One region of the Lysinibacillus sp. NPDC093688 genome, then DNA from elsewhere that is predicted to be linked to it. Evidence: predicted binding sites of a transcription regulator. Region 1 holds the regulator's gene; the other holds the start of a gene.
The links. The regulator Rex, encoded in region 1, represses fermentation and respiration genes when NADH is low (regulators of the CRP and FNR family bind a similar motif). The targets are predictions, from matches to a motif close to TTGTGAAATATTTCACAA.

Region 1 (7,267 bases):
TTTATCTACACCTTGTAGCATTAATGCACGTGCTTCTTCTGAGAATTTAATATCTTTTGCCATTTGAATTTACCCTCCTGGAATGGAATATTCGTTAAGCTTCATCAATATATTTATAAAAATTTCGCCATACTGTCATTGTCACCCATTCATTTGTTTATCTGTGACAATCACTAAAGGTATTAACTTTAATAAACTAAAAAAGTATGAACTTATTCAATAATTGCAAGAATATCGCTTTCGCGTAAAATTAGGTATTCATTACCTTCATATTTAACTTCTGTACCAGAGTACTTAGAGAAAATAATGCGGTCGTCAACTTTAACGTCAAGCTCAACACGTTGCCCGTTCTCTAATATACGACCTGTCCCAACTGCTACAATTTTACCTTCTTGTGGTTTTTCTTTTGCAGAGTCTGGCAGTACAATACCGAATGCAGATTTTTCTTCTACCTCGATTAGTTCGATTACAATACGATCTCCTAGTGGTCTTAACAAGTGAAACAACCTCCTATTAATTAAATGTAAGTTTAAGTCTATTAGCACTCTACCTATACGAGTGCTAACACAATTATTATGATAATCAATCACACTTTTTTTTGCAAGTCAGAACTTCGAAAAATTTTGTTTTCTTTCCATATTCCTCTACAATAGAAAGGTAGCATAATGAATGGAAAGGATTTTGACTGTGAACAATTCTCAAAAATTAAATAAACATAAAAAAACAGCCCTTTATGTTTTACTGATTTATATCCTCATGCAAATATCAGGTAGATGGCTGGCAAGCCCATTTCACAAGCTTGTTATGAGTACAACCGGTTTACCTAGTGAGCAAGCTGCCCCACTTACGCAAGGCTGGTATATTGCACTTAGCTTTGCCATTGCGTTAATTATAAGCTTAATCCTAACTTCTCGCGATAAAGCGTTTTGGGATATTTATAAAGGGAAGAAAGAAACGATACCACTGTCAATTATGTGGGGAATTATTGGTTTCTTCTTAGTTTTCTTTGGCCAAATGATTGGCGCAGCTATCGAAATGGCTATATTCGGTATCCAAGGTGGGTCGCAAAACACAGCTGATATTGTAGGTATAGCAAAAGGTGCTCCTATTGCGATACTAGCAATTGTCGTATTTGGACCAATTTTAGAAGAGTTCGTCTTCCGTCGTGTAATTTTTGGTTCGCTTGTCCAAACAACTAATTTCTGGGTAGCCGCTATAGTAAGTGCCATTTTCTTTGCACTTATTCATATGGACTTCTCACATATCTTACTTTATACAATTTGTGGATTAATTTTTGCCTTCTTATATCACAAAACGAAACGCATTTGGACGTCAATTATCGCCCATGTCATGCTGAACGGTTTTGTGACACTTGTACAATTGTATGCAGAACCATTGCAAAAGTTTCTTCAAGAACTAGAAAAAATGCAATAAAAAATCAGTGGGAGTTTTTCTTCCACTGATTTTTATTGCATGTAAGCTGTAACTATAACGACGAAAAAGCTCGATGCTACTAATAAGCATCGAGCTTCTATTATTATTGATTCAATTCTTCGATTTGACGTCTCTGCTGTTCAAGTGCCTCTTCTATCTGACGTTTTTGCTCAGCCTCTTGTTCTTCCTTCATTCGCATTTCCTCTGATTTTAAGTATTTCTTATAGCCAATACGAGAAATCATAATGCTAATTTCATAAAGAACAAACAACGGTACTGAAACCATTAAGTGCGAAGCTAATTCAGGTGGCGCGATTAGAGCAGCACATACAAATAAACCAAAGTATGAATACTTACGAATACGAATTAGTAACTCAGGAGATAAAATCCCAATACGTGAAAAAAACAAGACTACAATCGGTAATTGGAAAAGGAAACCAAAAGGTATTGTAAGCTTAAATAAAAACGTAAAATATTCATGTATGCCAATTGTTTGTTGAATTTCTAAATCGTTTGATAAATTCATCATAAACTTTATGACATAAGGGAATAGTAAAAAGTATGAAAAGGATAGCCCTGCTAAAAACAATAAAAATGAATACGGTATATAGCTTAAAGTTGCTTTTCGTTCTACGTCCCTTAATCCCGGGCTAATAAAAGCCCACAATTGATACATCAATACCGGCGAAGAAAGAATGAAAGCGATTAAGAAAACTACTTGGATATAAATTGCAAGTGGTGTTACTACATCAAATGCATGGAGCTCTATATTGTAATTCGCTCCAGTACTTTGAAGGTATTTAACAAGCGGCTTTGCAGCAAAGAAGCCACCAGCCATAGCGAGAACAAAGAAAACGGCAACAATGAAAAGCCGTTTTCTTAATTCTTCTATATGTTCAATGACAGTTAGATCTCTTGGATTCATTCCTCAAACATCCTAACTTACTTATCTAATTCTTTCTTTTTCTTGTCATCATCATCATCGTCGGCTAAACCTTTAGTAGCATTTTTGAATTCACGTAATGTTGAACCAAATGCTTTACCAAGCTCTGGTAACTTCTTAGGTCCAAAAATTAGTAATGCGACAATTCCGATAATAATGAGGCTCATAGGACCAATACCACCCATTACAGCCACCTCCTCTTTATATCCATCATTTTAACGCATATTTCGCCAATTTGCTAATTAATAATATGTGAAAGTTTTTCGTCATTTTCTCATTTTATTACATACTTCTACTTAACAGAAACTGTGAGCTATACTATCAATTATACCCCGGCCTAATTGCGTCCGGAGACTTTAACTTCTTTCAGTGGGTGTTTGGACTCCGCTGAAAGAAGTTAAATTATGTACAATGATCACTCTTCCTGATTACGAATTAAATAAATAAGTGCCTGCAACTCTACCGACAAATCGATTGTTAAAAGTTGCATTTTATCTGGTACAGTAATACGCTCTGGCGTAAAGTTCAAAATTCCTTTTGCGTTCATTACTGCTAATCTATCAGCCATTTTCTGTGCAGAGCGTGGTGAAACTGTTAAAATTGCAAGCTCCGCTCCATATTCTGCATACTTCTCTTCCAATAAATCAGGGTGAAAAACAGGAATATTGCTAATCATCTTCCCTTCTTTTGGAGCCTTCGAGTCAAATGCTACAACGATATGAGTATTGTGATTTTTTTGGAAATTATATTTTAATAAAGCACTACCTAAATTCCCCACACCAATTAACGCTACTTTTGTCGCTTCATGTTGATCGAGTGTTTGGCTAAAAAATTGTAAGAGATGCTGCACATCATAGCCATATCCCTTTTTCCCAAGAGCACCAAAATAAGAAAAATCTCGGCGAATAGTTGCAGAATCAATTTTCATCGCTTCACTTAGTTCCTTCGAAGAAATGCGTTCCATGCCTTCTTGTGCAAAGTTTTGGATAAAACGATAGTAAAGAGGAAGTCTTTTCGTAGTGGCTTGTGGAATTTTTAATTCTTGTTTCAAACTTTTTCCTCCTTAAAACGTATCAAATTCTATTTATGATACATGCTTTATATTTCTAAGTTTATAATATTCACTGGAGGATTTTCCTTTAGTTAAAGGCGCTTTTACGCCACTAACTAAAGGGAAATCGTTTCAATCTTACATGACAGCTTGGAATAAGTAAAGCATCGACATTGCAAGCCAATCGCTCATCCATTACACTAAGGAAGAATTGAGGTGTCAAGAATGATTGTTTTACAGGTCAATCAACTATATAAATCCTTCCTTGCAGATGAAATTTTAAGTGGCGTAAAATTAGAAGTTCAACATCGTGACCGTGTTGCATTAGTAGGTCGTAACGGTGCTGGTAAGTCCACTTTACTTAAAATAATTGCTGGTCAAATGTCATATGACTCTGGCGATATTATTATTCCTAAAGGTGTACAAATTGGATATTTAGAGCAGCATGCTGGATTAAACTCAACATTGTCGATTTGGGATGAAATGATGACAATTTTTGAGCCACTTATTGCCCAAGAACAAACACTACGATCATTAGAACAACAAATGGCCGATCCAACTGTTTATGAAAATCCTACTTTATATGCAAAAATAATGTCTGAATACGATCATTTGCAGCATAATTTTAAGGATGCGGGTGGCTATCAATATGAATCTGATACACGTTCTGTCCTTCATGGTATGCAGTTCTATCCTAATGATTACGAAAAGCCAATTAGCTCACTATCAGGGGGACAACGGACTCGGTTAGCGCTTGCTAAGCTTCTTTTAAGTAAACCTGACTTATTAATCCTTGATGAACCTACTAACCATTTAGATATTGATACCCTCTCTTGGTTGGAATCATATTTAAAAGGCTATGAAGGGGCTATTCTAATTGTTTCCCATGACCGCTATTTCTTAGACCAGGTTGTTTCCATTGTCTACGAAGTCTCTCGTCATCGCGTCACAAAATATACAGGCAATTATAGTGCCTATTTAGATGAAAAAGCGAAAAATTATGAGCGCGATTTGAAGCTTTTTGAACGTCAGCAAGATGAAAAGGCCAAGCTTGAGGATTTTATTCAAAAAAACATCGCTCGTGCTTCTACTACTAAAATGGCACAAAGTCGTCGTAAGATGCTTGAACGAACAGAATGGATGGAATCCCCTGATGGTGATGAAAAGTCAGCAAGCTTTGGTTTTACAATTGAACGTCAAAGTGGTAATGATGTATTATCTATCGATGACTTAACGATAGGTTATAGTGATAAGAAAATATCAAGTGGCATCACGCTACGCACTTTCCGAGAAGATCGCATTGCACTTGTTGGACCAAATGGTGTTGGTAAATCAACATTATTAAAAACCATTGTCAAAGATTTGCTACCACTCACTGGAGAGATTCGCTATGGTACAAATGTTCAAATTGGTTATTATGATCAAGAGCAGGCCAAGCTATCGAGCAATAAAAGCGTGCTAAAAGAGCTATGGGATGAATGGCCTTTAATGAATGAAAAAGATATTCGCACGGTGCTAGGCCGTTTCTTATTCAGTGGAGTTGATGTAGATAAAATCGTGTCATCTTTATCTGGTGGAGAAAAAGCTAGACTTGCATTAGCTAAGTTGATGATGCAAAAGGCAAATCTCTTAATTCTCGATGAGCCTACCAATCACTTAGACTTAGATAGTAAAGAGATACTGGAAAACGCACTGATTGATTATCCTGGAACGCTCTTATTTGTATCGCATGACCGATATTTCATCAATCGAATTGCTACTAAAGTAATTGAACTATCTGGCGATGGTTCCTTTGAGTACTTAGGTGACTATGATTATTATCTTGAAAAGAAACAAGAGCTATTAGAAATTGCACAAATGAAGGCAGCTGCTCAACCGCAGGCTCAAGCGGATGTACCTGATAAGATCTCTACCTCTAAAATTGATAAAGAGGCTAAAAAGCGGGAACGTCAAATTAGACGCATGCTTGAGGAACTAGAAGGGAAAATGCAGCAAGTAAATCTTGAAATAGCTCGCTTAGAGGAAGCACTTTGCGACCCTGAGATTTTCACAGACCACGAAAAAATTACACAACTCCAGGATGAATTATCCACTTCTAAGGAACAGTACGAGTTATTTGAAATGGAATGGCTGGAGCTAAGTGAAGAACTTGAAAAAATTACTGTATAACATCCCCCACCGAACTTTTTTAAGGTGGGCGTCTTGTAAAGCCATGTGACTTGTCGCATGGCTTTTTACTTTACTCGCCCTGTTTTTTCATATATATTGGTCAAGTGCTATTTTTCGACAAAAAGTGCCCACAACTTTATACACACTATAAATCTAGTAATACCAACATATCAACAGACTTTTCCACATTGTCCACAATTCAAAAATATTTTATTCACATCACTCTGTGCAAAACAGGCTACTATATATTGAATAATCACAAGTTATACACAAGTTATCAACATTTTGTGCATAAGTACGGATGTTCGCTCTTTTATTTCCACCTTGCCTGTGGATAATTTTCTGAAAAATTTGTCAACTAACTAGATTCATATCTTCTTATATACACTGTTTTCTCAACAATTTTTTCATAAAAGCAAAAAAGAGGTATTTTAGAATTAAATCTAAAACACCTCTTTTTCTATGCCGGATGCTTTAACTTCTGAAAGAAATTAAAGCCAGGATTTTAACTCCATCCCAGGGCGACCGTTCATTGATAAATTACCACGAATACCTGCTTCAAACATTGGCGTTGCTACTGCCCCAATCATAGCGGCATTATCTGTACACAGCTTTAATGGCGGTACATACAACGGGATACCTTCTTCCGCAAATACAGACTCAAGTGATGTACGTAAGCCTTTATTTGCCGCTACACCTCCAGCTGCAATAACTTGTTTCACTTTATATTCACGTGCTGCCCGTAATGTTTTCCCTGTTAGCACTTCAACTACGCTATCCTGAAATCCTTTGGCAACGGCAGTCGGAGAAATCTCTTCTCCACGCTGATCCATATTATGCTTATAATTAATAACTGCTGATTTTAAACCGCTAAAGCTAAAATCATAAGAATCTTCCTCTAACCACACTCGTGGGAAGGTTACAGCCTCATCCCCCTCATGTGCTAGCTTGTCAATACGTGGGCCACCTGGATACGGTAAGCCTAAGACACGTGCAACCTTATCATAAGCTTCACCAGCTGCATCATCTCTCGTCTCACCAATGACTTCAAAAGAGCCATGTTCTTTCATATAAACTAACTCTGTATGGCCACCTGATACAACTAGTGCTAATAATGGGAATTCCATCGGCTGCACGAGTGCATTAGCATATATATGTCCAGCTATATGATGCACACCGATCATCGGTAAATCATTGGCAAACGCAAAGGCCTTCGCGGCATTAATCCCAATTAACAATGCACCTACAAGACCAGGACCTTCAGTAACTGCCACAGCGTCTAAATCAGTTGGCTTCATATTTGCCTGTGCTAATGCTTCTTCTATAACCACTGTAATTTGCTCAACATGATGACGAGATGCAATTTCAGGTACAACCCCACCAAATCGTTTATGACTTTCTATTTGAGATGCAACTACATTTGAAACAATTTCAGAGCCGTTTCGAATAATCGCAGCTGCTGTTTCATCACAGCTCGATTCTATTGCTAATATAATTCGATCTTCCATCATAAATTCACCCACATGACAAGGGCATCCTCCCCGTTATCTGTATAATAGCCTTTACGTATGCCACCATCTTGGAAATTAAGCTTTCGATAAAGATTTTGAGCAACTGTATTTGTTACTCGTACCTCTAAACTCATGACTTCCATACTATGGTCTTTAGCG
Region 2 (7,267 bases), on a different contig from region 1:
GTATGTCAACTGAACAAATCACAATTCAATTTCCAAATGGTCAACAACAGCGTTTTGAAAAAGGAGTTACATTAACCGACATTGCAAAATTGATCAGTCCAAGCTTATCGAAAAAATCAATTGTTGGTAGTGTCAATACAATCTTAACGGATCTGACACACCCGATTGTAGCCGATGCTGAGATTGCCTTGTATGACGCTACGACAACAGAAGGGCTTCACGTCATTCGCCATTCGACAGCTCATTTATTAGCGCAAGCCGTAAAACGCCTGTATCCGGATGCCCAATTTGGTGTAGGACCTGTAATCGATAACGGATTTTATTACGATATTGAGATAAGCCATACGTTGGTACCAGAGGATTTGGTAGACATCGAACGTGAAATGAAGAAGATTGTTCAAGAGAATCTCACAATCGTGCGCAAAGAAGTGACGCGTGATGAGGCTCGACAATTATTTGCGCAGGATGCATTAAAGTTAGAATTAATAGATGCAATTCCCGTAGATGAACTAGTAACGGTCTATGAACAAGGCGATTTTATCGATTTATGTCGTGGACCACATATTCCGAATACAGCTAAGTTACAGCACTTTAAGCTGATGCATATTTCAGGTGCGTATTGGCGTGGTGATTCGAAGAACCAAATGTTACAACGTATTTATGGCGTGGCATTTACGACAAAAGAAGCGATGGAAGCCCATTTTGTATTTTTAGAAGAAGCAGAAAAGCGTAACCATCGCCGACTAGGTAAAGAGCTGGAACTGTTTATGTTTTCAGAGGAAGCGCCTGGCATGCCATTTTACTTAGCGAACGGACAAATTATTCGCAATGAATTGGAACGTTTTTTACGCGAGCTCCAAACAAGCTATGACTATCAAGAAGTGCGTACGCCACTAATGATGAATCAAAGACTGTGGGAGCAGTCAGGACATTGGCAGCACTACCACGAGAATATGTATTTTACACAAGTGGATGAGCAAAAGTTTGCGCTAAAGCCGATGAACTGCCCAGGACATATGTTAATATACAAAAACGATTTACATTCATATCGTGATTTACCGATTCGCATGGCAGAATTTGGCCAAGTCCACCGTCATGAATTTAGTGGCGCATTAAATGGGCTACTGCGTGTACGCACATTTTGTCAGGACGATGCCCACATTTTCGTGACACCCGAACAAATTGAAGACGAAATTACATTGGCATTACAAATTATTGATCATGTGTATCAGGTGTTCGGCTTTACATATGACATCGAATTATCGACACGCCCGGATGATTATATGGGCGAACGCTCCCTTTGGGACAAGGCGGAAAAGGCGCTTGAAAATGTATTACAACGCTTAGGCTTCCCGTACAAAGTAAACGAAGGAGACGGTGCGTTTTACGGACCGAAAATCGATATTCACATCAAAGATGCTATTAAACGTAGTCATCAATGTGCAACGGTGCAGTTAGACTTCCAGCTGCCAGAGAAGTTTGACTTAACATATATCAATGAAGTAAATGAAAAAGTGCGCCCAGTTGTTATTCATCGAGCAGTATTTGGCTCGATAGATCGCTTCTTAGGTATTTTAATCGAGCACTTTGGTGGCGCGTTCCCACTTTGGTTAGCACCAAAACAAGTGCAAATTATTGGTGTATCGGCTGTCCATAAACTATATGTAGATAAAGTTGCAGATGCCTTACGCCAAGAAAATATTCGTGTATCGGTAGATAACCGAAATGAAAAGCTTGGTCGCAAAATTCGTGATGCGCAAATGCAAAAAAATCCTTATATCCTTGTCCTAGGTGATGAAGAAGAGCAAAGTGAATCTGTCACTGTTAGGGCTTATAAGCAAGAAGCCCTAACGAAAATGTCAGTTGACGCATTTGTCCAAAAGGTAAAAGAAGAAATTGAGCAGAAAAGATTGCCGATTTCATTAAGTGTGTAAAGTCAAAATCATAAAAATTTGTATTCTGTAAATTTATAAAGAATGCATGCAAGTTATATATAGTTTTACGGATTTTAAGATCTACAACGATTGCTGGGTTCTTGATTAGAAAATCGTGTGTATTGTAGAGCCTAATTGAGTCATTAGGCGAGTAATACTTTATATAAAATTTAGCTAATTAAAAATACATGGTTGAAAGAACTAGATGAAAGAGCTCAAAAGTTAATTCATCTAGTTTTGACCTTAGTATTTTAGGGGCATCAGTAGTAATAAAATCTGTGAATTCTTGTTATCATGAAAGTATATATACATATGAGACAACATAGGTGTATCTCATATATATTGTTTCCTACGTGTTTCCATAGGTCTCGTTCTTGTTCCAATCCTATAACTTCCGTTCTATTCTTAATTCGTGTACCTCAGCAATAAACAGTTCAACAGCTTCGTCGCTTCCTTTTGTTTTCCAAAGTTGCTGAACAGCTTTAACAAATGGTCTAACGAATTGAAATTCGAGGTACTGAAATGCAAGGAGTACTGGACGGAAAAGAAATAAAATAAATATAATTGGAAGTCAAATATGTAATAAGAATTATCAATCAAAATGAGCTTGTGAAACATTATACTTAAACAAAAGGGTGCATTAGTTGAATAAGACTCATTTAATTGATCAAATTTCTTTATAAAAATCTCATACTTAGTTAGAAAGATTAACTCCATTTTGATCAATCTTTTTTCAAATTGGGGTGTTTTTGCATTTGCTGATAAATAAAGGTTGAAGGAAGTTTTTTTAATCAAGCTTTATTCTAAAGCTGCACTCAGAATAAAGGTTCGTTTAATTTAGGTCTTGATAATAGTCTGTTTTCTTGGCCTTTTGTATTTAAAAATTAATACATACTAAAGATTCTTTAGGGGCATCTATAACAAGATAAATGCCTATTACCAATAAAGTATCAACAGGCAGTCAGTATCAGGTGCGTTTAGGAAGTTACATATGGTGCCTTTATTTGATGCCAATTTATAAAAAATGGCTAGTCACCAAAAATCGGAGACGATTTTTGATAAAATGTATGTCATTTAAATAGGAAAGGTTCAGCAGGAACGGAAATAAACTCGATTTTATGGAGATAAGAACTAAAAAATACCAAATTAGCACTTTATAGTTGTCTAAATGGAGTATTCATAGCAAAATATAGAATAGAACATGATAAAACTTTAGGAGGTCTATCAATGAAAACTGAACAACAATATTTCAATGATGCGATTTCAATTCAACAATATATGGATAATATGACGACGTTAAAAGAGGAAAGCTTCCGTATTTATGGTGGTTTCGAAGTGCCAGTAAACGATGGCTTTATCGAAATGCTGAAGAGCAAGCAACTAAAAATTTTAACAATTACTGAGGATTGGTGCGGGGACGCAATGTTAAACAATCCAATCATTCGCCGAGTTGCAGAGGCAGCAGGATTAGACATGCGCGCAGTACTACGTGATGCCGATACAGATTTGATTGATCGTTATTTAACAAACGGTGGCCGTGCAATTCCGGTTTATGTTTTATTAGATGATGCTGGTCAGGTTGTTGGAAAATGGGGACCACGAGCACCAGAATTACAGGATCTAGTAGTAAGTAAACGAGCTACTTTACCTGATAAAGAAGATCCGACATTTGATGATGCACAAAAAGCGCTATATGCAGAAATTCGTGAAGAGAATATGACGAATAAATCATATTGGACATATGTTTACGAGGATTTTAAAAAGCAAGTAACAGCTGCATTGCAATAATTGTAAATCACAAGGCTGCATGTCAGAAAAAAGAGGACATGCCTTGCTTTTGTTTACTTCAATGCAACATTTAAACGTATAATTCGTTGAAAAGAAATAGAATCTTATGAAGCAAAGAAGGTATGTTATGAAACGAGCAAGAATCATTTATAATCCTACATCTGGGCGTGAAGTGTTTAAAAAGCATCTACCAGAAGTATTGGCAAAATTAGAGGTAGCAGGCTATGAAACATCTTGTCACGCAACAACCTGTGAAGGCGATGCAACCATTGCTGCAAAAAATGCAGTAGAACGTGGCTTTGATATAATTATTGCAGTTGGTGGAGATGGCACATTAAATGAAGTTGTTGCAGGTGTAAGTCCATTTGAGAACCGGCCGAAAGTGGGTCTAATTCCGATGGGCACAACGAATGACTTTGCCCGTGCCGTGCAGATTCCTCGAAATATTGAAGCTGCCGTTGACATTATTATTAAAGGTGAATCGTTGCCGGTAGATGTTGGTTTATTAAATGGGGAACGCTATTTCATCAATATTGCTGCTGGCGGACGGATTACAGAATTAACTTATGAAGTGCCAAGTAAAATGAAAACAATGCTAGGACAGTTAGCTTATTACTTAAAAGCAGTGGAAATGATCCCATCGATTAAAGCTTCTCACATGCGTATAGAATATGATGGCGAAGTGTTTGATGGGGATGCCATGATGTTTTTATGTGGCTTAACAAATTCAGTAGGAGGCTTTGAAAAGCTTGCACCAGACGCAAGTATTAATGATGGCTACTTTACTTTAATCGTATTGAAAAAAGTAAACCTGCCTGAATTTATTCAGCTTGCTGCGATGGCATTAAGAGGCGAGCATTTAAATGATGATCGTGTAATTTATAAAAAGGCAAGTGTCGTCAAAGTATCTACTGAAGATGAAATTCATTTAAACTTAGATGGTGAATATGGTGGGGACGCGCCTGCAACATTTGAAAACTTAAAGCGTCATATTGAAATTTTTGTTCCACTAGCAGATATTCGTGAGGAAGACCGTATGTAATGAACATAAAAAAGGTTTCTGCTTAATTTAGATGGAGCCCTGTTTAATCGATTTTTTGTGGAGATTAATGGATCATCACCACATGTTTTGGTGATGATCCATATTAATGGGTTAATCACCATATATATGAACATTTACATCCTTTAATTGGTATTGTGAATAAATTAAGAAAAATGTTTGGCAAATGTGCGTATATTACTTGAACAAAATTTGAAACCTTTATAATAGGCCGAAATTCCGGTCCATTATAAAGGTTTTTTTCGTTGCAATAGTGGAAAATGAGGGTATGGATAAGGGAAAGGAAGTGTTGCTTTTGTATAAGTCACAGGAAAGAAAGCTCATTTGGCTAAGCTTTGGTGTTGCAATTATCATGCTACTTTCCATACTTGGAAGAATATTTGGAAGTTAGGGGGGCAATGAAATGGTAAATGAATCAGCAGTCTTTTGGAGTAGAGCATTAACGGAGCTAACTTTATCGTTCCATATTATTTATGCAACGATTGGTGTTGGTGTCCCATTAATGATTATGATCGCACAATGGACTGGGTATAAAAAGAATGATGAGCACTATATTTTAATGGCAAGACGTTGGGCACGAGGTTTTGTTATTACAGTTGCAGTCGGAGTTGTAACAGGGACAGCAATTGGCTTACAGTTGTCTTTACTATGGCCGAATTTTATGCAGCTTGCCGGCCAAACAATTGCATTACCACTTTTTATGGAAACGTTTGCATTTTTCTTTGAAGCCATCTTCCTAGGCATCTACTTATATACGTGGGATCGTTTCGATAATCCGAAAAAGCATATGCTATTGTTAATTCCAGTTGCTATCGGTGCATCAATGTCAGCTGTGTTTATAACAATTGTCAATGCGTTTATGAATGCGCCGCAAGGATTTGACATTGTGGACGGACAGCTTGTGAATATTCAACCTTTTTTAGCCATGTTTAATCCAGCGATGCCAACAAAAGTAGCACATGTTCTCGTTACAGCCTACATGACGTCCGCATTTGTATTAGCATCTATTGCAGGATACCGTCTACTTAAAGGTTCTAAGCATATATACCATAAAAAATCTTTATACCTACTTATGAAGATTGGTCTGATTTTCTCCATTGCATCAGCGATTATTGGAGACTTTTCGGGTAAATATTTAGCAGAATATCAACCAGAAAAACTAGCTGCAGCTGAGTGGCATTTCGAAACGGGAGATAAAGCTTCTCTTATACTACTTGGTGTATTAAATGGTGAAGAAGTAAAATATGCTATTAAAGTACCTTATGCTTTGAGCGTTTTAGCACATAATAATCCAAATGCAGAGGTAATTGGTTTAGATCAATTTGCAAAAGAAGATCGACCACCACTGTATATTCATTACCTCTTTGATCTAATGGTGTTTATTGGCATGTTCATGGCATTCGTTTCACTAGTTTACGTATCCGGGAAAGCACGTGATTGGCAGTTTATTCATAGACGTTGGTTTAGATGGATTGTTGTTGCAGGTGGGCCACTTTCCATTATTGCGATTGAAGCAGGATGGTGGCTTGCTGAAGTGGGACGACAGCCTTGGATCTTATATGGATTAATGCGAACACCAGAAGGGGCCACAACGAGTGACCATGTAGATTTAATGATGCTGTTGTTTACCGGCGTATATGCTGTATTAGCAGTAGGAAGTATCGTAGTGTTGATTCGTATGTTCAAAAAGAATCCAATTGAGCGAGAAATAGAAGATCGCCATGCTGAAAAAGGCGGTGACATCTTATGACATTAGAGATTTTAGGTATTTCAGTGTTATGGATTTTCCTATTTGGTTATGTCATTGTAGCTTCAATCGATTTTGGAGCAGGCTTTTTTAATGCCTACAGCTTACTTATCGGAAAAAATCACATTTTAACGAATATTATTAAGCGCTATTTATCACCTGTTTGGGAAGTAACCAATGTCTTTTTAGTATTCTTCTTTGTGGGGATTGTCGGATTTTTCCCTCAAACAGCTTTCTATTATGGAACGATTTTACTTGTCCCAGTTAGTATTTCGCTAGTGCTTCTTGCAATACGAGGCTCCTACTATGCATTTGAATCATATGGCACACGTGGACATATTGGTTACACGCTGACGTATGGTATAGCTGGCTTACTTATTCCAGCCTCACTCTCTGTTGTGTTCGCGATTGCTGCTGGTGGCTATGTTGATATTGTTGACGGGCAACCGGTATTGAATTATTGGACGTTGTATACGAGCCCGTTTGCTTGGAGTATTGTCGTGTTGAGCATTGCAGCTGTACTTTATATTTCAGCCTCATTTTTAACTTGGTATGCGCATAAAGCAAAGGATCGAGAAGCTACAAATTTAATGCGAAAATACGCACTTGCTTGGGCGATACCATTAATGGTAAGTGCGCTCGGCATTATGTACGAAATGAAATTCATCAACCCTGAAATTTACAATAACATGGTAAATCTATGGTGGATGTTTGCCATTTCAGCTGTGTTATTTATTG

Region 2: ACQKN2_RS18750 (cytochrome ubiquinol oxidase subunit I) is a predicted target of Rex. The motif match lies at 4,918-4,935, and genes of this name have one in related genera.

What each region holds. Positions count from the first base shown of each region.
Region 1 covers NZ_JBNNUX010000029.1:50,024-57,290, forward strand. The annotation lists gene groL (chaperonin GroEL) at 1-63, opposite strand, end outside; gene groES (co-chaperone GroES) at 213-497, opposite strand; gene ACQKN2_RS19105 (CPBP family intramembrane glutamic endopeptidase) at 670-1,434, shown strand; gene tatC (twin-arginine translocase subunit TatC) at 1,538-2,359, opposite strand; gene ACQKN2_RS19115 (twin-arginine translocase TatA/TatE family subunit) at 2,377-2,562, opposite strand; gene ACQKN2_RS19120 (redox-sensing transcriptional repressor Rex) at 2,793-3,428, opposite strand; gene abc-f (ribosomal protection-like ABC-F family protein) at 3,654-5,597, shown strand; gene tsaD (tRNA (adenosine(37)-N6)-threonylcarbamoyltransferase complex transferase subunit TsaD) at 6,089-7,108, opposite strand; gene rimI (ribosomal protein S18-alanine N-acetyltransferase) at 7,105-7,267, opposite strand, start outside.
Region 2 covers NZ_JBNNUX010000028.1:29,656-36,922, reverse strand. The annotation lists gene thrS (threonine--tRNA ligase) at 3-1,934, shown strand; gene ACQKN2_RS18760 (thioredoxin family protein) at 3,162-3,722, shown strand; gene ACQKN2_RS18755 (diacylglycerol kinase) at 3,850-4,764, shown strand; gene ACQKN2_RS18750 (cytochrome ubiquinol oxidase subunit I) at 5,186-6,532, shown strand; gene ACQKN2_RS18745 (cytochrome d ubiquinol oxidase subunit II) at 6,529-7,267, shown strand, end outside.